3 regions of the Bradyrhizobium sp. BR14999 genome follow, and region 2 is predicted to be linked to each of the others. Evidence: riboswitches for the same ligand, from Rfam matches in the RefSeq annotation. Region 2 holds a riboswitch; each other region holds the start of a gene.
The links. A riboswitch is a leader RNA that binds a small molecule or an ion and turns the genes downstream of it on or off. The one in region 2 is predicted to bind cobalamin.

Region 1: it holds a riboswitch for cobalamin, as region 2 does, so the genes downstream of both, ACR9YP_RS24245 (TonB-dependent receptor) here and ACR9YP_RS31415 (DUF1636 family protein) in region 2, are expected to answer to the same signal.
Region 3: it holds a riboswitch for cobalamin, as region 2 does, so the genes downstream of both, metE (5-methyltetrahydropteroyltriglutamate--homocysteine S-methyltransferase) here and ACR9YP_RS31415 (DUF1636 family protein) in region 2, are expected to answer to the same signal.

Annotation. Positions count from the first base shown of each region.
Region 1 is NZ_CM148536.1:5,194,955-5,202,621, forward strand. Features, by position in the region: gene ACR9YP_RS24225 (adenylate/guanylate cyclase domain-containing protein) at 1-1,165, shown strand, start outside; gene ACR9YP_RS24230 (hypothetical protein) at 1,288-1,464, shown strand; gene ACR9YP_RS24235 (hypothetical protein) at 1,617-1,826, shown strand; gene ACR9YP_RS24240 (hypothetical protein) at 1,975-2,226, shown strand; cobalamin riboswitch at 2,315-2,529, shown strand; gene ACR9YP_RS24245 (TonB-dependent receptor) at 2,730-4,880, shown strand; gene ACR9YP_RS24250 (hypothetical protein) at 4,942-5,523, shown strand; gene ltrA (group II intron reverse transcriptase/maturase) at 6,551-7,667, shown strand, end outside.
Region 2 is NZ_CM148536.1:6,701,250-6,708,916, reverse strand. Features, by position in the region: gene cobS (adenosylcobinamide-GDP ribazoletransferase) at 1-174, opposite strand, end outside; gene cobU (bifunctional adenosylcobinamide kinase/adenosylcobinamide-phosphate guanylyltransferase) at 171-674, opposite strand; gene cbiB (adenosylcobinamide-phosphate synthase CbiB) at 797-1,738, shown strand; gene cobD (threonine-phosphate decarboxylase CobD) at 1,750-2,715, shown strand; gene ACR9YP_RS31425 (cobyric acid synthase) at 2,704-4,152, opposite strand; gene cobO (cob(I)yrinic acid a,c-diamide adenosyltransferase) at 4,165-4,800, opposite strand; cobalamin riboswitch at 4,840-5,059, shown strand; gene ACR9YP_RS31415 (DUF1636 family protein) at 5,154-5,528, shown strand; gene cobW (cobalamin biosynthesis protein CobW) at 5,525-6,574, shown strand; gene cobN (cobaltochelatase subunit CobN) at 6,574-7,667, shown strand, end outside.
Region 3 is NZ_CM148536.1:2,551,759-2,559,425, reverse strand. Features, by position in the region: gene ACR9YP_RS11795 (aspartate ammonia-lyase) at 1-1,039, opposite strand, end outside; gene ACR9YP_RS11790 (carbohydrate porin) at 1,235-2,818, opposite strand; gene ACR9YP_RS11785 (TauD/TfdA dioxygenase family protein) at 3,691-4,620, opposite strand; cobalamin riboswitch at 5,015-5,239, shown strand; gene metE (5-methyltetrahydropteroyltriglutamate--homocysteine S-methyltransferase) at 5,346-7,667, shown strand, end outside.

The sequences.
Region 1 (7,667 bases), 1.5 Mb from region 2:
GCAGGTTTTCTTCAGCACGTCGCAGGTGATCAGCCACCAGCACCAGGCGATCATCGTATCGGGCATCGTGACCTTGCTCGCAGCGATCGTTGGATTTGCCTTTGCGCTCCTGGTGAGTAGCGGCATCACGCGCCCGGTGCGGCTGCTGCTCGCCGGCACCCGCGAGGTCGAGGCGGGCCGGTTCGACAAGCCCATTACCGTCTCCACCCAGGATGAGATCGGCGAGCTTGCCGCGGCCTTCAACCGCATGATCGAGCAGCTCCGGCACAACGAGCGCATCCGTGAGACCTTCGGCCGCTACATCGACCCGAAGGTGGTGCAGGGCCTGATTGACCGGCCGGAGGTCGCCATCGACGGCCAGCGCCGGGTCATGACCATCATGTTCTGCGACATGAGTGGCTTCACCTCGATGAGCGAGGGCGTGACCCCGCGCGGCCTCGTCAAGGTGATGAACCACTATTTCACGGTGATGTCCGGCCCCATCCGCAGCAATCGCGGCATCATCGACAAATATATCGGCGATGCAATCATGTGCTATTGGGGCCCGCCCTTCATCGAGGAGGGCGAGCAGGCGATGCTCGCCGGCCTTGCCGCCATCGAGATGGCCGATCAGGTGCCCGCGCTCCAGAAGCAGCTGCCGGATCTGCTCGGCATCCGCGCCATGCCGGCGCCGTGCGATCTGCGCATCGGCATCGCCACCGGCGAGGTCCTGACCGGCAGCATCGGCTCCGAGCTGATGATGAGCTTTACCGTGATGGGTGACGCCGTGAACCTCGCCTCGCGGCTGGAGGCCGCCAACAAGGCCTACGGCACCCGCATCCTGGTCTCGCAGGCAACGGCGGATGCGATCGGCTCACAGCTCGAACTGCGTGAGATTGATCGCGTCGCGGTCGCGGGGCAGCGCGCACCGCAAGCTGTTTTCGAGGTGATGGGCAGGGCCGGCGCACTCACCGATGCGCAAGCGCGCCTGCGCACGCTCTATGCCGAAGGTCTCGACGCCTATCGCGCCGGGCACTTCGACGACGCCCGCGCCGCCTTCAACGCCGCGCTCGAAGCGGTCCCCGGCGACGGTCCCTCACGCACGCTGCTCGGCCGCATCGCGCAATTCGAGGCCAACCCGCCGGACGGCGGTTGGGACGGCGCCTGGCGGTTGGAGCAGAAATAGCATTGCCTGCCGTCCGGCGTCGCCGAACGGAAAAAACGATTCTACTCCATAACGATGTTCGCCGTGACCTATTTCCCGGGCTTAGGCTTGACGTCCCTGAGGCGTCAGATGGGGACACGCCGATGACACACCTTGAGGACAGGCTCGAACGGTTCGAGACGCTCTCCGCCGAGTGCGAGCTGATCGCCAAGCTCGCCACCGACAGCACCAAGCGCGAGTTCTATCTGAAGCTCGCCGAGCAGTACCGCCAGCTGGCAGTGGATATGCGGCAGGCGATCGCGACCAGCGCTGCTGCTTGAGGCCGACTGCAATCCGTTCTTAACATTTGGCGCGCATTCTCAGACGCATGCGGGCGTCGCTGATTGGCGATGGCTCGCGGTGGGAAGGCCGGGGCTCGTTGCGATGCAGCGCGCCTCGCGAGTGTCACTCGCCATGTTTGACGGGCAATCCCATGCGTCTCGTTGCAGTGATCATATTCGCGCTCATGACGGCGGCCTGCGATCAGGAGCAGGACATCACCGGCTCGACGTCGACCTGCCCGATGCGAAACTACAGCTACAATCCTCGCGACATGAATCAGTGCGTCAGCGCCTGCAAGTCATGCGATCACGGCACCACGGTCACCTGCACGACCTCCTGCACCCTCAAGGGGGCTCGCTGAGTTCTTGATGCGTGCGAAGGTCGGGAGCGACGCAACCAAGTTCGCTGACGCGCCAAAAGACAGGAGGCCGTCGGCGGTGCCCTGGCACCGGAACGATTCACTTGGATTAATCATTGAAGGAAGCGGGCAGGACGTGGAGTCCGATTGAATGGGTATGCTCGATCCCGGCCGGTTCCTGGTGTCGCATTGCGACGCTTGGCCGATGGCTGCGAACGTCAAACGTTCAAGCTGGTCGGCATTCCCGCGTGAGGTCCGTTTCGTGTGTCGGCGTTGCCGCCGCGAGGAGACCGCGATTGTCTCTGCCTCCGGCGAACTGACGCCGATCAAGCGCATCGATGTTCCGCCACGCGACGTCGCCGTCGCTTGGGCGCAGGCCCAGCGCCCACGAGGGCGGACGTAGCGCCGGGCCTCTGCTTGCGGGACGGACCGGCAGCGGCGAGTGGTCGCTGCCAGATGCAACCAGCCGATTGACTCCCGGGCCGCACGACTCGTAAAAGATCCGCGACGGTTCTCGTCACGGAGATCAAAAGGGAACGTGGTGCGAGATTTTCCCAACGCCGGGATCTTCTCAATGCCATGGCTGCCCCCGCAACTGTAAGCGGCGAATCTCTCGTCCTATGCCACTGGGAATCTCGGTCCTGGGAAGGCGACGGAGAGGTCACGACCCGCGAGCCAGGAGACCTGCCGTCAGCCGTGGTCACACGCGAAGATGTCGGTCGGGGAGTACAGACATTAGCTTCACCGGAACGACTGATCGCTCCGTCGTGAAACCTCGTTCGCTGTGACGTGCCACTGACGTCCTGCCGAGGTTTTATTCGCATGTCTTCCGTTTCCGCCGCCGTCCGGTGCCGTCGCACGGCCTGGCTGGCGTCCAGCTTCATCATTCCCGTTCTTGTCCTCAATATGAGGGGCGCCCGCGCCCAGACTGCCGCCGAGCAGTTGCCACCGGTCGAAGTGACCAGGCTCGACGATCAGCACCGCACACGTGCCAGGGCGACCAGCGATGGCGACACGGGGAGGCGCCGGGCGATGCCGAACGGCGCGCCGACAGGGACCGGCTCGTCCGGCTCTGGCGGCGAGGCGGCCAGCAACAATGGAGGCATCGTCGGCGCCGCCACGAGCGTCATCACGGCCGCCGACATCGCCCATGCGCCGTCGCAGACGCTTGCCGAGATCATCTCGACGCAAGCACCGGGCGCCCAGATCACGACGTTCTATGGCGGTCCGATCGGCGCCAAGACCAGTGTCGACCTGCGCGGCTTCGGCGCGTTCGCAACCGCCAACACGCTGGTGCTGGTCAACGGACGACGGCTGAACGACATCGACATGGCGCAGGTGGACCTTGCCACCATCCCGCTCAATTCCATCGAGCGTATCGAGATCACGCGCGGCAATTCCGGTGCGGTGCTCTATGGGGACAATGCGGTCGGCGGCGTCATCAACATCATCACCAAGAACGGCGTCGGCAGACCGCCCATGGCCGCGCGCATCGAGGCCGGCTTCGGCTCGTTCAACACCAGGCTCGGCAACGTCTCGACATCGCTCAATTCCGGTCCGTGGTCGACCTCGTTTTACGGCAATACCGTCAAGACCGATGGCTATCGCGACAACAATCGCTATTCCCAGGAGAACGGTGTCGGCAATCTGAACTACACGACGCCGGGGTTGACTGCTTTCCTGACCGTGACCGGCGACAATCAGGAGCTGCGACTGCCGGGCGGCCGCACCGTCGATCCCTCGATCGGCCTCGATGAGCTCGCGACCAACCGGCGAGCGACCAGCACGCCCTTCAACTATGCCAACCAGCAAGGTTTTGGCGCGACAGCGGGCTTCACAAAAACCCTGGTGAACGGCGTCGATCTCATCGTCGACGGCGGGATGCGCGACAAGAGGCAGCAGAGTGCATTCTTCTCCAGTCCGACGCCGGTGCCCGCTTTCTTCACCTCGACCTATGTCGACGCCAATCTGACGACATGGTCGATCACGCCGCGGCTCAGCGTGAAGAGCCTTCTGCTCGGAATGCCGTCGCAGCTCTTGACCGGCATCGACTATTACGATGCGAGCTTTCAGCAGAGCCGCGGCGCCGGCCAGGGTCTCGCCGCCTGGCACAATTACGACCTCAGGCAGCAGACGGTTGCGGGCTATCTTCAGCACACATTGGGTGTGACGCCCACGACCGACGTTTCCTATGGCGCGCGGGTGCAGACCGTCAGTCTGTCGGCACGTGACAATTTTGATCCGACGGCTCCGTTCAACGCCGACATCGGCGCGCTCCCGCTCAGGAGCGACGAGACCCAATATGCGCTGCACCTCGGTGCCGAGCATCGCCTCAGCGACATGGTCTCGCTGTTCGGCCGCGCGGCGCGGGCGTTTCGCACGCCTGACGTCGACGAGCGGGTGTCGTCGGGACCCTCATTCGATCCCTTCTTCAATCCGCTGCCGCAAACGTTCCAGCTCAAGACCCAGACCTCGCAGGATGTCGAGGCTGGGCTGCGTATCAAGGGAGGCGGTCTTCAGATGCAGAGCAGTCTCTATCTGATGGACCTCGCTAACGAGATCCATTTCAATCCAATCCTGTTCTACAACACCAATCTCGATCCGACCCGCCGTTTCGGCTCGGAGACCAGTGTCTCCTATCGCGTCAACGACGCGCTGCTCTTGCGCGCCGGCATGGCCTATACGAGGGCTGTCTTCCGCGAAGGCGTCTGGGCCGGCAATGACGTGCCGCTGGTCTCGCGCTACACCGCGAGTGCGGGTGTCACCTGGAACATCTGGCAGAACTATGTCGTGCTCGATGCCACCGCGCGGTTCTGGAGCGAGCGTCGCATGGACAACGACCAGGCCGGAACTCAGAAGCCGATTCCTGCCAATGGCACGATCGACTTCAAGCTCAGTGGTCGATATGAGCGGTACTTCTGGTCGCTCAGCGTCAACAATTTGCTGAAAGCGCTCTACTACGACTATGCAGTCGCAAGCACCTTTACCGACGGTCGCTTCAGCGCCTATCCGCTGCCCGGCCGCAGCTATCTGCTCAAAGCCGGCGCCACGTTCTGACGTCGATAGGGCTGTCACACGTCCCCAAATGGACTAGAATTCGAAGAGAAGGAGATCACTTATGGCTCTCAGCATCCAGCCGTCTCGCGCCGACCGTCTGTGGCTTCATCCGGTGACGCCGCGCCTTGCGCCGATGTTCTGCTTTGCGCTGCTCGCGGTGTCATGCGCGCTCGCAAGCTTCGCGCTCGCCTGTGCGACACCGTTCGCGGCCTTTGCCGTTGTCGCGGCCGCGATGCTGCCGCTGCGCCCGGCGCTGCTCGTCGTCACCGGCGCCTGGCTCGTCAACCAGACCATCGGCTTCGGCGCGCTGCACTATCCCATCGACGGCAGCACCGTCGCCTGGGGTTTTGCGATCGGCGCGGCCGCGCTGCTGGCGACCGCCGTTTCGTCCGCGGTGCTACGCATGCTGCCGCAGGGCCGCACGCCGCTGGCGCTGGCCGTCACGCTCGTCGCCGCCTATGCGGCCTATGAGCTCGCGCTGCTCGCCGCGACGCCGTTCCTGGGCGGAGAGGGCGCCTTCACTGCCGCCATCGTGACGCGCCTCGGGCTGACCAGCGCCGCCTGGCTCGCCGGTCTCGTCGCCGTCTGCGAGATCGTCCGCCTGCTCGATCCGTTCGGGCGCCAGGGAGCGATGTCGGCCTGAGCGCCGCTGCGTTCGACGTCGTGGCGCCATTCGGGCCACGGGATCTTGCTGTGTCGCCGGACTGTCAACCCGCCCGCGCAAAAAGATTCCGCTTTACCGAAATTCGGAATTGGCGTATGTGTCGTTCATCCCGGCTCACCCTTGAGGGGCGATCATGTGTCGTGATGATCGCAGAGCCGGGCTTGCGGTGGACGCGGTGGCGTCGGGCGCGAGAGCTGTGGGCAGGGCGGATTGCTCTCCGTGAGCCCTAGGCTTCGCGCGGACGGACGGCGCTGTCAGGTTCGTCGCGCCAGCATTTCGATGGCAACGTGCACAACGCCGTCGAACCCTGCGGCGCAGGCGAACCGCGCGTACGGCAAAACCGTGTGGTCCTGGCCGTCGTTGCTACGGTCAAGCCTTGGCGGATGCGGCATTGGCGTCAACCGGCGCGGGTGCCGGCGACTTTCGCCGGGGTGAGGGAGGCCAGAAGGAATTCGGCTCCCGGGAGAGCACGGCATAAGCCGTCAAACCACTGCGCAGGGAAGGCCGTGTGTTGGGCTTCACCTGTATGCTGTTGTGCGGTCTTCTCTGCGTGTGCTTTTCGCGCAGCGGACCGCGGGTGCCAGCCGGCACCCGGCCTTCCCTGGTGTGCCCGGCATGGGCTTCGACTTGGAGGTGAAAGTCCTTCCGTGAGCTGATCACAGCGAGCGAAGTGAACCGCAGAGTGTCGGACCGCGAGGCCGGCGTGAAGGAAGCGGGGAGCGAAGCTGCGGGCCGACGAACAGAAATCGGATATGAGGCGGAGCCGAGCAGGGCGAGCGGGCCAGGAGCCGCAAAGCCGTTGTGATCAAGGCAGGCGACGTAGATCCGGCGGTCGTGCAGCGAAGGTCGAAGGTCTTACCCGGGGAGATCTCGCTTGCACCTGAAAGGGTGACGAGGGTTGCAAGGCCCTCGGAGCGAGAAGTCAGCAGAGGCCGTAGTAGCGGCTTAAAGCCGTGAAGGGCCGAACGATGGGAAGGGCGAAACGCCCACAAACCTCGGGGGAATTATGCCACAGAAGCCGGAAGCCCCGGACGCACGATCGACCGCTGCGGTGAAGCTGCAGCGGCCGGCCGGGCGCGTGGAAGCGCCCCTGACTGGAAGTGGAGACGAGCGCCCAGGAAGCAGCGATCTGATGGAGAAGGTGTGTGAACGCCAGAACCTTCAGGCCGCACTGAAGCGTGTTCGGCAGAATGCGGGCAGTCCCGGCATCGACGGGATGACGGTGGAGGAGCTACCTAACCATCTGCGCGTGCACTGGCCGCTCCTGCGCGAGAAATTGCTCGCGGGGCAGTACCAGCCGCAGCCAGTGAAGCGGGTGGCGATCCCGAAGCCCGGCGGGGGCGAGCGCGAGCTCGGCATCCCCACCGTGCTCGACCGGTTCATCCAGCAGGCCCTGCTGCAGGTTCTGCAACCGCAGTTCGACCCAACCTTCTCGGATGCAAGCTATGGCTTCCGGCCCGGACGGAGTGCGCACGACGCGGTGCGTCGCGCGCAAGCCTATGTGCAGGAAGGCCGCAGCTTCGTGGTGGATATCGATCTGGAGAAGTTCTTCGACCGGGTCAACCACGACATCCTGATGGGAAGGCTGGCCAAACGGATCGCGGACCGTCGGGTGCTGCGGCTGATCCGCCGCTACCTCAATGCGGGCGTGCTCGCAGACGGGGTGGTGATCGAGCGGGGTGAGGGGACGCCGCAAGGCGGTCCGCTGTCTCCGCTATTGGCCAACGTGCTGTTGGACGAAATCGACAAGGAGCTGGAGCGGCGCGGGCATGCCTTCGTCCGCTACGCCGACGATCTGAACGTCTACGTTCGGACGCAGCGTTCGGGCGAGCGGGTGATGACCTCACTGCGCGAGCTGTTCGGGAAGCTGAAGCTCCGCGTCAACGAAACCAAGAGCAAGGTACGACGCGCCACGGCATCGAAGTTCCTCGGCTTCTCCTTTTGGGTGGCTGCGGGACGGACGATCAGGCGGCGCGTCGCACCACAGGCCATCGAACGCATGAAAGAGCGCGTGCGCGACATGACCCGGCGCAGTGCCGGACGCAGTCTCGCACAAATGTGCAAGCCGCTCGGCAAGTATCTGACAGGGTGGAAGGGGTACTTCCGCCTTGCAGAGACGCCCG
Region 2 (7,667 bases):
CAACGCGCCGGCAAGGCCGACCAGCAGTCCCGCGACGGGCAGGGCCCAGGTTGCACGCGCGATGGCGCCGTCGCCTGCGGGCTTCGACGATGCTACCGGGAGGATCGTGACGAACGATGCCGCCATCCTGAGATCGGCGACGACGTCTTTCAAAAGTTCGGCGCGCGGCATCATTTCAATTTCATCGGCAGGCCGGCGACGACGAACTCGACCTCGTCCGCGACACCAGCAATGATCTGATTCATGATTCCGGCGGCGTCGCGAAAGCTGCGTGCCAGGGCGTTGTCAGGTACGATGCCGAGACCGACCTCGTTGGTGACGAGCACGACCGGGCTCTTGAGATGAAGCAGGGTGGCGGCAAGCTCCTTTACCTCGCTCTCCCAGTCGCGCTCCGCATGCATCAGGTTGGAGAGCCAGAGTGTCAGGCAGTCCACCAGCCGTGCGCCGCCGCCATCGCTTGCGACCAGCACCTGCACGAGATCAAGCGGCACTTCGCGTTCGAGCCAGTCGGTTCCGCGGCGAGCGCGATGCCTGGCGATGCGCGCCTCCATTTCGGCATCGAGCGCCTCGGCCGTCGCGATATAGACGGGCCGGCCGGAAAAGGCCTTCGCGCGTGTTTCCGCACGCGTGCTCTTGCCCGATCGCGCTCCGCCCGTGATCAAGATGACGGCCATGAAGGTCTCCTATCAGCCCTGACTAATCACCAAACACGGCCAAAGACAAAGCCGAAATCAGGCCTGTAGGGGCTTGCGCTCTGCCTTCGCTTTGCGCAACAGGGGCGGGACAGGAGGCAGGCGTGGGCTTTGCGGGCGCGATGGTGGTGGCGATGGCGGTGGATGCTCTCTTGGGCTGGCCGTCGTGGCTGTTCGCGCGGATCGGCCACCCCGTGACCTGGCTGGGGCGGCTGATCGGCGCCATCGATGCCGCCTGGAATCGCGCGTCTGATCCGCCGGCGCTTCGCCGCGGCGCGGGCATTGCCGGCGCGCTCGTGGTGATCGCGCTCTCCGTTGCGGTCGGCTGGATGCTTCAGTCCTTGCTTCCCTCGGGCTGGATCCAGATCGTGTTGGTCGGCGTCCTGGCCTGGCCGCTGGTCGCGCTGCGCTCGCTGCACGATCATGTCGCGGCGGTCGCAAATCCCTTGCAGGCCGGCGACATCACCGCTGCGCGCGACGCGGTCTCGCGTATCGTCGGCCGTGATCCCGCGGCGCTCGATGAGCCCGGCATCGCGCGCGCGGCGATCGAGAGCCTTGCCGAGAACGCCTCCGACGGCATCGTGGCGCCCGTGTTTTGGGGCGCGCTGTTCGGCTTGCCCGGCATCCTCGGCTACAAGGCCATCAACACGCTCGACTCCATGATCGGCCATCGCAGCGAGCGACACGAAACTTTCGGCTGGGCCGCGGCGCGCATCGACGATATCGCCAACTTCATTCCGGCGCGCCTGACCGGATTTCTATTCGTGTTGCTGGCGCCTTGGCGATCGGAGGCGCTGGCGTGCATGAGCCGCGATGCGGGCCGCCATCGCTCGCCGAACGCCGGCTGGCCGGAAGCGGCCATGGCGGGGGCGCTCGGCGTGCGCCTCAGCGGTCCGCGCATCTATCACGGCAGCATCACGAACGAGCCCTGGCTCAACGAAGACGCGCGCGATCCGCTCGCTGCGGACATCAATCACGGATTGGCGGTCTATCGCAGGTCCATGCTGCTTCTCGCGGGGGTGCTTGCGATCCTGGCCTTCGCGTGAAACAACGGGGCATGCGCGAGCACGGTGGAAATCTCGATCAGGCCCAGCAGCGTTTTGGCGGACGCGCTGAGGATTGGATCGACCTCTCGACAGGGATCAACCGCCTGCCTTATCCCATGGGCGAGGTAAGCCCGCGCGCCTGGAGCGCGTTGCCCTCGCGCGCCGAGGTCGATGCCTTGCTTCAAGCCGCGCAGCACGCCTATCGCACGAGCGCACCTGTTACAGCGATGGGCGGTGCACAGGCCGCCATTCAATTGCTGCCGCAACTGGCGCCAGCCGGTCGCGCGCGCATCCTCGCGCCGACCTACAATGAATATGCCGGGGTCCTGTCGGCTGCGGGCTGGGATGTCCAGGAGGTCTCGGGGCTCGACGCGCTGGCCGGCGCAGACCTCGCGATCATCGTCAATCCCAACAATCCCGATGGCCGCCGCCATACGCCGAAGGACTTGCTGGCATTGCTGCCGCGCGTCGGCCGTCTCGTGATCGACGAGAGCTTTGCCGACGCCGTTCCGCAGCTGTCGCTTGCTTCGCAGGCAGATCGGCCGGGACTGTTGGTGCTGCGCTCTTTCGGAAAGTTCTATGGCCTTGCCGGGCTGCGGCTTGGGTTCGCGCTCGGCAATGCGGCCGATATTGGCAAGCTTGCATCGATGTCGGGTCCATGGCCGGTCTCGGGGGCAGCGATCGCGATTGGCTGCCGCGCCTTGCGCGATGATGCCTGGGCCGAGGCTACGTCAGCGCGGCTCGCACGCGACTGTGCTCGCCTCGACGCCATGGCGCAGTCGCAAGGCTGGACGCTTGTCGGCGGCACGCCCTTGTTTCGTCTTTATGGAACGCCTGACGCGCGCGCCGCGCAGGAAAAACTCGCGCGTCGCCAAATCTGGTCGCGCGTCTTTGCGAGAGAGCCGGCATGGCTGCGCCTCGGACTTCCCGGCAGCGAATCCGAATGGATGCGCCTTGCCGAGGTGCTAACGCGCTAGCGCGAGCAATCCTTCGACATCGAGATGCTTTTCGATGTGATCGGCGAGGGCATCGAGCGCGTTCTCGACCCTGGCGTGATAGGGCTCGTCGCCTGCGGGAATATCGAGTTTTGCCAAGAACGCCTTGCGGAAATCATCCGACGTGAACAGGCCGTGCAAATAGCTGCCCTGCACGCGGCCATCGCGCGAGATCGCGCCTTCCGGCTCGCCGTTCAGTTTCGCAAACGGCCGCGCACGGTCGGGCCCATCGGTGCGGCCGATGTGGATCTCGTAGGCCTCGATCGGCTGATCCGTGGCGGCATGCACGGCCGCGACCCGCGTCAACGTCTTCTGCGGGCTCATCACCGTTGTCACGTCCAGCAGCCCGAGGCCCGGCGTGTCGCCCGCAGGGCCCTCGATGCCATCGGGATCAGCGACTCTATGTCCGAGCATCTGATAGCCACCGCAGAGGCCGAGCACATGGCCGCCCCGGCGGTGATGTGCGAGCAGATCGATGTCCCAGCCCTGCGCCCGCAAAAAGGCGAGATCGCCGCGGGTGGATTTTGAGCCGGGGATGATGACGAGCCTGACATCGCCAGGAATCGCTTCGCCCGGACGCACCATGACGAGATCGACGCCCGGTTCGAGCTTGAGCGGATCGAGATCGTCGAAATTGGCGATCCGCGATAACGCGAGACAGGCGATCTTGCATTGGCCCGGCTTTCGCGCATCGCGCAGGCCCAGCGCGTCCTCGGCCGGCAGCTCGCCGGCGCGCGCGAACCAGGGCAGCACGCCGAGGCCGCGCCACGCAGTCCTCGCTTCGATCAGCCTGTAGCCGTCGTCGAACAGCGTGGGATCGCCGCGGAACTTGTTGATGACAAAACCCTGGATCATCGCGGCATCATCGGGATCGATCACCGCCTTGATGCCGACGAGCTGGGCGATGACGCCGCCGCGGTCGATGTCGCCGACGAGCACGACGGGCACGTCTGCCTTGCGCGCAAAACCCATATTGGCGATGTCGGCCTTGCGCAGGTTCACTTCGGCCGGGCTGCCCGCGCCCTCGACCAGCACGAGATCGGCGCGTGCCTTCAGCCGCTCAAAGCTCTCCAGCACGGCGCCCATCAGCGAAGGTTTCATCGCCGCATAGTCACGTGCACGGGCGGTTGCGATGCGCTTGCCGTGGACGATGACCTGCGCGCCGACATCGGTCTCGGGCTTGAGCAGCACCGGGTTCATGTCGGTGTGCGGCTCGACGCCGGCGGCGAGCGCCTGCAGCGCCTGGGCGCGGCCGATCTCGCCGCCGTCAACGGTGACGGCCGCATTGTTCGACATGTTCTGCGGCTTGAACGGGAGCACGCGCAGGCCACGTCGCGTGAAGGCGCGCGCCAGGCCGGCAACGATGAGCGACTTGCCCACGTCCGAGCCGGCCCCTTGGATCATCAGCGCGCGCGCCATAGCGAGATGGTCTCAGAATTCGACGCCGGCTTGCGCTTTGATGCCGGAGCGGAAGGGATGTTTGACCAGCGTCATCTCGGTGACGAGGTCGGCGATCTCGATCAGTTCGTCCTTGGCGTTTCGCCCGGTGAGGACGACATGCGTCATCGGCGGCTTCTGCGTGGTGAGGAATTCGACGACCTCGGCGATATCGAGATAGTCGTAGCGCAGCGCAATGTTGATCTCGTCGAGCACGACCATGCGCAGGTTGGGATCTGATATCAGCTCCTTGGCCTTCTCCCAGCCGGCGCGCGCGGCGGCGATGTCGCGGGCGCGGTCCTGCGTTTCCCAGGTAAAACCTTCGCCCATTGCGTGGAACTGGCAGAGATCGCCGAAATGGCCGGTGAGCAGGCGCCGCTCGCCGGTATCCCAGGCGCCCTTGATGAACTGCACGACCGCGCAGGGGAAGCCATGGGCGACGCAGCGGACGATCATGCCGAAGGCGGAGGACGACTTGCCCTTGCCGGCGCCGGTGTGGACGATGATGAGGCCTTTTTCGCCGCTCTTGGTCGCCATGATCTTGTCGCGGGCGGCCTTCTTCTTCGCCATTTTCGCAGCGTGGCGGGCGTCGGTTTCCTCGCCCGTTTGGGTCTCCGGTTCAGGCGTCATCGTACCAGTCCTTCGGCTTGACAAGTGGCGGCCAGCGGCAAATGGTGGGCCCGCGTTGGTTCCTGTCCTATGACAGGCGAAGAGGGAATGCGATAGGGTCCGAATCGGCAAGATTTGGGTCCAAAATGCAGCCGCCCCCGCGACCGTGACCGGAGAGATGCCCGAAGCCACTGATCCCTAACGGGATCGGGAAGGCGGGGATCGAAGGGCAAGACCCTGCTCCGCAAGCCGGGAGACCTGCCAGCGCGGACGATTTTGGACCGGCGGACGGGGTGTTCCGCGACGGGGAAACGGGCCCCTGGAAAGTGGTTCGTGCGCCTCTTCGCCTCCCGCTGTTTATTCTGGAAGAGGCGATGACGGTCACACTTCACGTCTGCATTACCTGCCGTGCCGGCGAGACGCTTGGCGAGGGCGAGACGACGCCCGGCAAGCGGTTGCACGGTGCGATCCTGGACGCCGGCGTGCCCGACGGCGTGAGCGTAGTTCCCGTCGAATGCCTGTCGGCCTGCAGCCAGGGCTGCTCGGTCGCGCTCAGCGCGCCCGGCCGCTGGTCCTATGTCTATGGCCGCCTGTCGGATGCCAATGCGCGCGACGTGATCGCGGGCGCTGCGGCCTATGCGGCCGCGCCTGATGGCCTCGTGCCCTGGCGCAGCCGTCCCGAAATCTTCCGCAAGCAATCGCTTGCCCGCATTCCCCCCATTGCCGTCGTGCCGGAGGCCGCCGAATGAATTCGCTCGCAAAAGTCCCTGTTACGGTGGTCACGGGTTTTCTCGGCTCCGGCAAGACGACATTGATCCAGCATCTGCTCGCCAATGCCGGCGGCAAGAAGCTCGCCGTGCTCGTCAACGAGTTCGGCAGCGAGGGCGTCGATGGCGAGATCCTGAAGTCGTGCGCCGATGCCAACTGCCCGGAGGAAAACATCGTCGAGCTCGCCAATGGCTGCATCTGCTGCACTGTCGCCGACGATTTCATTCCGACCATGGAGCAGCTCTTGGCGCGCCCAGTGCGGCCCGATCACATCCTGATCGAGACCTCGGGCCTGGCGCTGCCAAAGCCGCTGTTGAAGGCATTCGATTGGCCGGAGATCCGTTCGCGCATCACGGTCGACGGTGTGATCGCGCTGGCCGATGCCGAAGCCGTCGCTGCCGGCCGCTTCGCGCCGGATCCGGCTGCGGTCGAAGCGCAGCGCGCGGCGGACGACAATCTCGATCACGAGACGCCGCTGTCGGAAGTGTTCGAGGACCAGATCGCCTGTGCCGACATCGTGCTGTTGACCAAGGCCGATCTTGCGGGCGCCGCGGGTATCGAAGCCGCCAAGGCGGCGATCACGGCCGAGATGCCGCGCCGCGTGCCGATGCTCCCCGTCACCGACGGCGCGATCGATGCGCGCGTCATCCTCGGCCTCGGCGCTGCCGCGGAGAACGATCTTGCTGCGCGTCCGTCGCATCACGATGGCGAGGACGAGCACGAGCATGACGATTTTGCCTCCGTCGTGATCGATCTTCCGGAAGTGTCTAATGTCGAAGCGCTGGTCGCCTCCGTCCAGCGCCTGGCGCGCGAGCAGAACGTGCTGCGTGCGAAAGGCTATATCGCGGTCGCGGGCAAGCCGATGCGCCTGTTGCTGCAAGCGGTCGGCGAGCGCGTGCGCCACCAGTTCGACAAGCCCTGGGCTGCCGGCGTACGGCAATCAAAGCTCGTCGTGATCGGCGAGCACGGTGATATCGACGAGGCCGCGATCAGGTCAGGACTTGGTCTTTCAGGATCTGGCATCTGATGCACGTCGTCTTCCGCGAGAGCCGCGGTCTCGAGGAGACCGCGACGCCAAGGGACATCGGCCAGGACCCGGCCGATCTCGTGGTGCTCTCGTATTCGGATTCCGATCTTGCCGCGTTCGCGGCCGGTTGGCGGCGCGGCCGCGACAGCCTGCCGTCGCTGCGGCTCGCCAATCTTGCGGAGCTGCGTCATCCGCTTTCGGTCGACACCTATATCGAGCGCACGCTCTCCTATGCGCGCGGCATCCTGGTGCGGTTGATTGGCGGTGAGTCCTACTGGCCGTATGGTCTCGCGGCGCTCCGGCAACTTGCCAAGGACCGTAACATCGTGCTGGCCGTGCTGCCGGCCGATGGCCGCGACGATACGCGGCTGGACGCGTATTCGACCTTGCCGGTCTCGACGCTGCGCCGGCTCAAGGTGCTCTGCGACACCGGCGGCCCGGTCGCCGCGCAAGCTGCGATCGCGCAGCTCGCGCTGGCCTCGGGCCTCTATGCCGGGCCAGTCGCCGGCGAGATGACCGTGCCTGAGATGGGGTTCTACGATCCCGCGCGTGGCGTCATTGCTGCGCCGGTGGGCGGCGAGGGGAAGTCCCGCGCGCTGGTGACGTTCTATCGCTCCTATCTCACCGCTGCGGACGCCGGCCCGGTCGATGCCTTGATCGCCGCGCTGCGCGAAAAGGGCTTTGATGCCTATGGTGTCTTCGTCACCTCGCTGAAGGCCGCGGGCGTTGCCGATTGGCTGCGCGCGCATCTCGCGCAGGATCCTCCGGTCGCGATCGTCAATGCGACGGCGTTCTCGGCAATGAGCGATGACGGCACGACGCCGTTCGATGCTGCATCATGCCCGGTGTTCCAGGTTGCGCTCTCGACGGCGCGGCGTGAGGACTGGGCGGAATCGCTGCGCGGCCTGTCGCCCGGCGATCTCGCGATGCATGTGGTGCTGCCCGAGGTCGACGGCCGCCTGTTCGCGGGCGTGGTGAGCTTCAAATCCGCTGGGATGCGCGATCCCGATCTGCAATTCTCGCATCTCGCCCATCACGCGGATGAGGAGCGGGTGCAGGTCGTCGCCGCACGCGTTGCCGCCTGGCGGCGGCT
Region 3 (7,667 bases), 4.1 Mb from region 2:
CCGCATCGTTTCCGGAGATGGCAAACGCCGCTTGGCAGACCGCTATTGGAACAACTGGATTCACCTTGCCGGGCATAATGGAAGATCCAGCCTGGATCGCAGGCAACGCCATCTCTCCGACAGCACCGACAGGGCCTGACGAGAGCACAATGAGATCGTTGGCTATCTTCCAGAGGGAGTTTGCGGAATTTCGGACTTCGGCTGATAACCGGGCACACGCATCTAAGTTCTGCATCCCGTCGAATGGATCGGCCGCTGGTTTGATCTCCTGGCCAATTAGAGCTGACAAATGCTGGAAAACCGCCCGTTTGTAGCCCGGTCTCGAGTTTAATCCGGTGCCAACCGCAGTACCGCCCAGCGGAACGACCAATAATTGGCGCCGCAACTGCTCGAGATACCTGGCATGACGTTCGAGGACCGCCTGATATCCCCCGAATGTCTGACCGAACAACATCGGAACGGCATCCTGCAAACATGTCCGACCAAGCCGTAGGGTTTGGGAATGCTGTATCTTCTTCTCCGAGAAGGCGGCGGCCAGTTGCATCAAGGCAAGCGAAGTCCCCTCTGACACCCGAAAAACCGCAAGCTTTATGGCTGTCGGAATCACGTCGTTGGTAGATTGACCGAGATTGACGTGATCATTTGGATGGACGAAGGTGTAGTCACCGGCTGGCTTTCCGGCCAGCCGTGCGGCCAGATTTGCGATCACCTCATTGAGGTTCATGTTCGACGATGTGCCGCCCGAGCCTTCGAGCACATCGACAATGAGGTGAACATCGTACTTTCCGGTGCGGATCTCTTGGCACGCCTCAACGATAGCTTCCGCTTTCTGCGCTGACAGCGCGCCGATCTCGAGATTGGCGAGCGCCGCGGCTTCTTTTATCATGACCAATGCGGGGACAAACTCAGGCAGCGCAGCGATCGTGCGGCCCGTTAGTGGGAAATTCTCCAAAGCCCGAACAGTATTGATGCCGTACAGTGCGTCCGCAGGCAGCTCTTTCTTACCGAGAATATCTTCCTCGGTTCGCATTTGGACCATGACAATAACTTTCTAGTGTTTCTACGACCCTCGATATTGCGACGAGGCGGCAAGTTCGACCCAATTCGAGCAATGCCGCTAGTTTGCAAGCTACGATCCAGCGCTAGTGCGGCGGCCTCACGCGAGCCGGCTGCGATGTTCGCCCGAGCATCAGGGACGACGCGGGCTTCCAAGCTCCGCATCTCGATTTTTTGCTTAGAAGAATACCGACGTGGACACCAGCAAGTTCAACGCATGTCCTGTTTTGGGTGTGTATGTGATGCTTGTCGGGTTGTTGATGTATGTCAGTCCTACGCTTGAATAGATCCCGGGCGCGAGATGCGCGGTGTATGTTCCCGAAATCGCCGTACTGTCGCGATGAACAAGATGGCCCTTACCCATGGCAGCATCCACTGCAACGTTGCTCCACGCAGTGTTGGTGGCAACGAGGGCAATCTGGTCGCGTGGACGGCTGTCTAATAAGCCCTTGGCATAAAGACGGAGCTCGTAATATTGGCTCACTCTGTTCAAGTCCGGCGGCGCGTACATCACAGAGAATCCTGCATAGATGCCACGCGCGGCCGAACCCTGAAGGTCGGACTGCCAGAGTTGCCTGTCGGCTGCGACGTAATAGATGCTATTCGCGTTGGCTCTCGGTCGCGCCGGATAGCGCAAGTCGGTGTAGCTGCTATTGTTGAAACCGGCGCCTACCCGCAACCAAGTTTCGGGCAAGCCTGGTGCAGCTTTGTTCTTGTAGCCAGCTTCGTCGAGGAAAAGAACGCCCGAGTTTGCCGTGCTCCAGTCTAATCCGGTCGGATTTTCGGTAATGTGTGCAAATTGACCGTCTGGACTGAGTGAGCGCTGTATTGACGTCCTATTGTAGAAGCGTTCATCGAAATTGTACTTCAGATTGAGAGCCGGCGTCGGCGCAGCATTATTGCTCATGCCTGCCTGGTACAGGATATTGGACGAAGCCCCAAAAACGTTTACTGCTGCGTTCCCTCCGACCACGGTACCTACGAACTCATTTATGTTTCTGAGATAGCCCATTTTGAGTTCGAGCTTCCCGCCAAAAAGCGTCTGATAGTAGGCAATCGTATTGATCCCCGCTCTATCTGGTCCCCCGGGCTTCCAGGTCCAATACTGCTGCTGCGCTCCTACGATGATCTGACCATCGGGAATCCCAAATCGACTGAGATCGTACGTCGCGATCATGAAGTTTAGAGTATTAAATGTGGGGTTCTGACCAGCATATAGCTGATCGCGGATGGTGCTCCTCGCGGCATTCGGCAGTTGATTGGCCACAAAGGTGTTTACTGTCCCGCCAATATAGCCGATCCCGACTTCTGCCAGCGCAGATCTAACACCGCCGTAGTTCTGATCTATCGTATCGGCTGGACCAGGAATACTGAGCCACATACCTTTTTCGCGGAGGCCCTCGAACTTTGCAAATGACTCGACTTTCTGTTGAGTTCTGTTCTTTGCAACTAAGCCCGCACTGTCCCGCTTTGCTGCAAATGCATTGGCAGTTTGAGTCAGGGCCTCGCTAGCACTGAGATGGACTGGTTGTTGAGACCGAGAGCTTCGGGGGAGCGTAGCCGGGCGGCTCTTCTTCTGAATTGCTGCTCGGGTCATCTTATTGGAAATGCCGCTTTGCGGGCCAGGCAAGCTGGCATCTTGTGCCAGCGCCGCCACCCCAACGGGGCTCGCAGCGAGGGACAGTGCGACAGCAATCCATCTTTGTGCGCGGGATTCCTGAAGTTTCTTTTGCAGCGCGATAGCCGCGACGAGCCGAAACAATTGACCCGCGCCAAGCGCTGAGTTCTTTGAGGGCTGAGCGCTCGAGGACCGCGCGGGACAGTTTGCTACAGACGTCGCTGAGGCGTGAGGGATCCCAGTAGGAGTAGGCCTGATAACTGCGGATGGCGAGACAGCAGATCCATCACGCCTGCCGGCGTCGTCAGATCCATATTGCATCCCGCTTTCCCTAACATATAAGGCCGACCTTCGTTGTCCACGATTGCCATGTGTCCGACATCCGCATCAATTGCTAGGGTTGGTAGGTGACGCGAGCCGCAGCGCATTGCTTCCCGATTCGCGCCCTCACGTCCGATGGGACGAGATAAAATGGCGCTCGTTTCTCCAGGCCCGGCGCCTCGCGACGAATGCGAGGACCGGGACAGGGATTCAGCTACAGATTGGAGGGACGCCCGCAGCGTTCTTGCCATCCTCGTTACGAAAATTGAGACGATATCGTATGCTTGAAGAGGATGGCGTCTGCCTCACAGCGGGTCTCTTAAAGACGGAAAGTCACGCAAGATGAACAAAACGTGCCGTTGTGACTCCGAAGGCTTCGACGGAGCTCGGCGACAATCGAGATCATTGCGGATGAGCAACGAGACAGTGAGACTGGCGCAATGGTTGCGCGCAAACTACTTGGAGCTTTTCTTCGAACGTCGCGCGCTTTTACCGAGCGCGCGGACCCCACATTGTCGGAGAGGAGCCGAAGTTACGGCCCAGCTGCTTAAATGAAATTGGTCCACCGCCGCGCAGCAGCTGAACTCGATGTGGCGTCTCTCAGGGTAGATGCTGCTCGGATTTTATCCGAGTACTCGCAGCGCGACACTCATGTTTCAATGTGCTGCGAAGCAGGTGCCGGTCTTGTGAACCCGCTAGGCGACCTTCGCGGCGGGTTCCTTGGGAGCTTTTACGCGTGTCACGCTGCTCTTTCCGTCGATGCTGACGGGGACTTCGCCGACGACGGTTGCGCGACGAACGAGGCGATGCTGGTCGCCATAGTCGTTCACCGCATAATGTTGCGTGGCGCGATTGTCCCAGATCGCGACATCGCCTTCCTTCCAGCGCCACCGCACGGTGTTCTCGAGCGCCGCGATATGAGATTGAAACAGATCAAACAGCTTCTGGCCGTCGTATTTCGGAAGACCAACGAAATTTTGCACCAGAGCGCCGAGCACTAGCGCGCGTTCGCCGGTCTCGGGATGCACGCGCACGACAGGATGCTCAGTCTGATAGATTGTTCTAGTGAAGATTTCGTCCAAATGCTTTTTGTCGAGCTCGCTGACGCGGGCCAATATTGCATAGTCGAAGGCGTTGCTGTGAACGGCCCAGAGCTTGTCTGCAAGCCGCTGCAGCGGCGGTGCGAGGTCGAGATACGCCGTAACGGTGTTTGACCAGACCGTATCGCCACCGAATGGCGGCATCACGAGGCTTCGTAGGACCGCAATCTTGGGGTAGGCATCGACGAAGGTTCCATCCGTGTGCCACAAGTCGGCCCGGCTCCCGGCGCGCGCCGAATCAAGCTCGATGATCGACGCCGTGCCTTTGATTGCACCGAGCGTCGGATGAGGTGCCAGCTTCCCGAAACGAAGGGCAAAGCGCTCTTGCTCCGCATCGTCGAGATGCCCCTGGTCGCGAAAGAAGATGACCTTGTGCTCCAATAGCAATTCATTGATCGAGCGGATCGTCTGCTCCGGCAAGTCGCCCGATAGCTTGACGTTCCGGATTTCCGCGCCGATGCGGGCTGCGCATTTGACGATGTCGCCGCGAGGAGCGTCACTATCCGACAAGATCGTAGCAGTCATAGCTCCAACTCTCGAATTTGGCGGTTTCCGTTAAACTCGACTAGAGCTGACGAACCTCAAGTGCCGACCGCATCGCGGGATCCGTCGGAGTCCCGGTGACAGCGTCGGGTTCCTGCTTGCGCTCCTAAAGCGGCCTCGGACTTGTTGGTGCGGCTCCGCTACGGTCTTTGATCTAAGAGTTGACGAGATCTGTCAGATTGACAATTGCCAGCACTGGTAGTTGACCGGTGTGGAAGCTTAAGCGATCGATGTTACGCCACTGCCGAATCAAACGCGCTTAGAGCTTCACACCAACATTGTTCGGTGACCTCAATGCCTCATGGGTAAGACCGTCAGGCTTGCCGGGATGCCGCAGCAAAGACGATCTCAGGGTTGACGTATTGGTTCTGTTGCAGATAATCGGAGGCGTCGAGGTTCTCCAGGTCTTGTTTGATCCGGAGCTAAGAGGGAAGCCGGTGCGCTCTCGATCCGTTCAGGATTGAAGCAATGCCGGCGCTGCCCCCGCAACTGTAAGCGGCGAGCCCGCATCCAAACGTGTCACTGAAGCAGAAGCTTCGGGAAGGCCGGATGCAGGCGATGACCCGCGAGCCAGGAGACCTGCCCCGACAACTTATTCGTCCACGGGCGGGGTGTCCGGTGGTACGCCTAGTAGCGGGTCCCGCTTTCGTGGCCTCCTGCCTGCGTTTCCGCCATGGCCTTTGCCCGCACACAATGGGGTTAAAGCTATGTCTCTTCTCTCACTTCCTGTCGCAACCCTCGGCACGCCGCGTATCGGACCGCGCCGTGAGCTCAAGCTGGCGCTCGAAAGCTACTGGGCTGGCAACATCACCAACTCGCAGCTTCTTGAAGCGGCGGCCGCTCTACGCGTTGCCAACTGGGCGCGTCAAAAGTCGCTGGGCGTCACCGTTATCCCGTCAAATGATTTTTCACTCTATGACCAGGTTCTCGATACGAGCGTCATGGTGGGCGCCATTCCTGAGGCGTATGGCTGGGATGGCGGTCCGGTCTCGCTGAAGACCTATTTCGCCATGGCAAGAGGCTCGCAAGACAGGGAACACGACGCGAGCTGCGGTCACGCGCAAGGTCACGGCGCCGCTGCGCAGGAGATGACTAAGTGGTTCGACACCAACTACCACTACATGGTGCCCGAATTCCATAAAGGACAGACCTTTAGGCTCTCCTCCCGTAAACCGATCGAGGAATATGAGGAGGCCAAAGCCCTTGGCTATCAAACGCGTCCTGTCTTGGTAGGACCGGTCACCTTCCTAAAGCTCGGCAAGAGTGCCGATCCGACGTTTGATCCGATTTCGCTGCTCGAGAGCCTCGTGCCCGTCTATGTCGAGGTTCTCAAGGAGCTTGCGAAACGGGGAGCCGAGTGGGTCCAGCTTGACGAGCCCTATCTGGTGCTTGATCTCGATGAGACTACGCGGAATGCGCTCCAGCGTGCTTATGGGCGTCTCGCTGAGGAGGTGCCTGGCATCAAGATCATGCTTGCAACTTATTTCGGAGCGATCGACGCCAATCTGGCGACCACTCTAGGACTGCCCGTGGCCGGACTGCACGTCGATCTGGTTCGCGCTCCCCAACAACTGAGCCAAATTGAAGTTGGCGCTCATGCCGACCTCGTGATTTCGCTCGGCGTCATCGACGGCCGCAACGTGTGGCGCTCGAACCTGTCGGCACTGGTTGAGCGGCTCAAGCCCGTCATTGCAAAGTTCGGCAAGCATCGCGTGCAGCTCGCACCCTCCTGCTCGCTCCTGCATGTCCCAATCGACGTTCAGCTCGAGACCGATCTCGATTCGGAGGTGAAGAGGTGGCTTGCCTTCTCGGTCCAGAAGATCGACGAGCTCACGATCCTGGCGAGAGCGCTTGCGAGCGACGGAAACGCCATTGCCGCGCTTTCCGAATCAGCCCTTGCAGCGAAGGCTCGACGGACATCGCCGAAGATCCATGACAGGGCCGTCGCCGAGCGGACGGCGGCGATTGACGAGACTATGTGCCGCCGCAAGAACGCTTTTGCGAGCCGTGCCGAGGTTCAGCGCAAGCGTCTCGGCCTGCCGCTTTTTCCGACGACCACAATCGGGTCGTTCCCACAGACCCCCGAGGTACGTAACGCCCGCGCCGCGCGTGCCCAGGGAGAGTTGACAAAGGCCGAATATGAACAATTCCTGAAGGAGGAAACGGCTCGCGCGGTCCTCTGGCAGGAAGAGATTGGGCTGGACGTTCTTGTCCACGGCGAGTTCGAGCGCAACGACATGGTCCAGTATTTCGCTGAGCAGCTCTCCGGCTTCGTGTTCACTAAGCACGGCTGGGTGCAGTCTTACGGCTCACGTTACGTTCGTCCGCCGATTCTGTTCGGCGATGTCTCGCGGCCGAAGCCGATGACCGTCGAATGGTGGCGCTACGCGCAGTCGCTAACCAGAAAGCCGATGAAGGCCATGCTTACGGGGCCGGTGACCATCCTGAATTGGTCGTTTGTCCGTGACGATATTCAGCGCAGCCAGACCTGCCGTCAGATCGCGCTCGCGATCCGAGACGAGGTCGCCGAACTGGAAAAGGCCGGCGCAACCATGATCCAAATCGATGAGGCCGCGCTCCGCGAAGGTTTGCCCCTCCGCCGCTCCGATTGGAAGTCTTATCTCGACTGGGCAGTGGAGAGCTTCCGCCTCTGTTCCTCCGGTGTTGCCGATGCGACGCAGATCCATACCCACATGTGCTACTCGGAGTTCAACGCCATCATCGATGCAATTGCCGCAATGGACGCGGATGTCATCTCGATCGAAACGTCCCGTTCTAAGATGGAGCTGCTCGATGCATTCACTGCCTTCAAATACCCAAACGACATCGGCCCTGGCGTCTATGACATCCACTCGCCGCGCGTTCCCGAAGTTGCTGAAATAGAGGATCTCATCGCGCGGGCCCGCCAACGGCTGGAGGACTTACAGCTCTGGATCAATCCGGATTGCGGCCTAAAGACCCGCAAGTGGACCGAAGTCCGTCCGTCGCTCATCAACATGGTTGCGGCGGCCCGCGAAATGCGCAAGGCG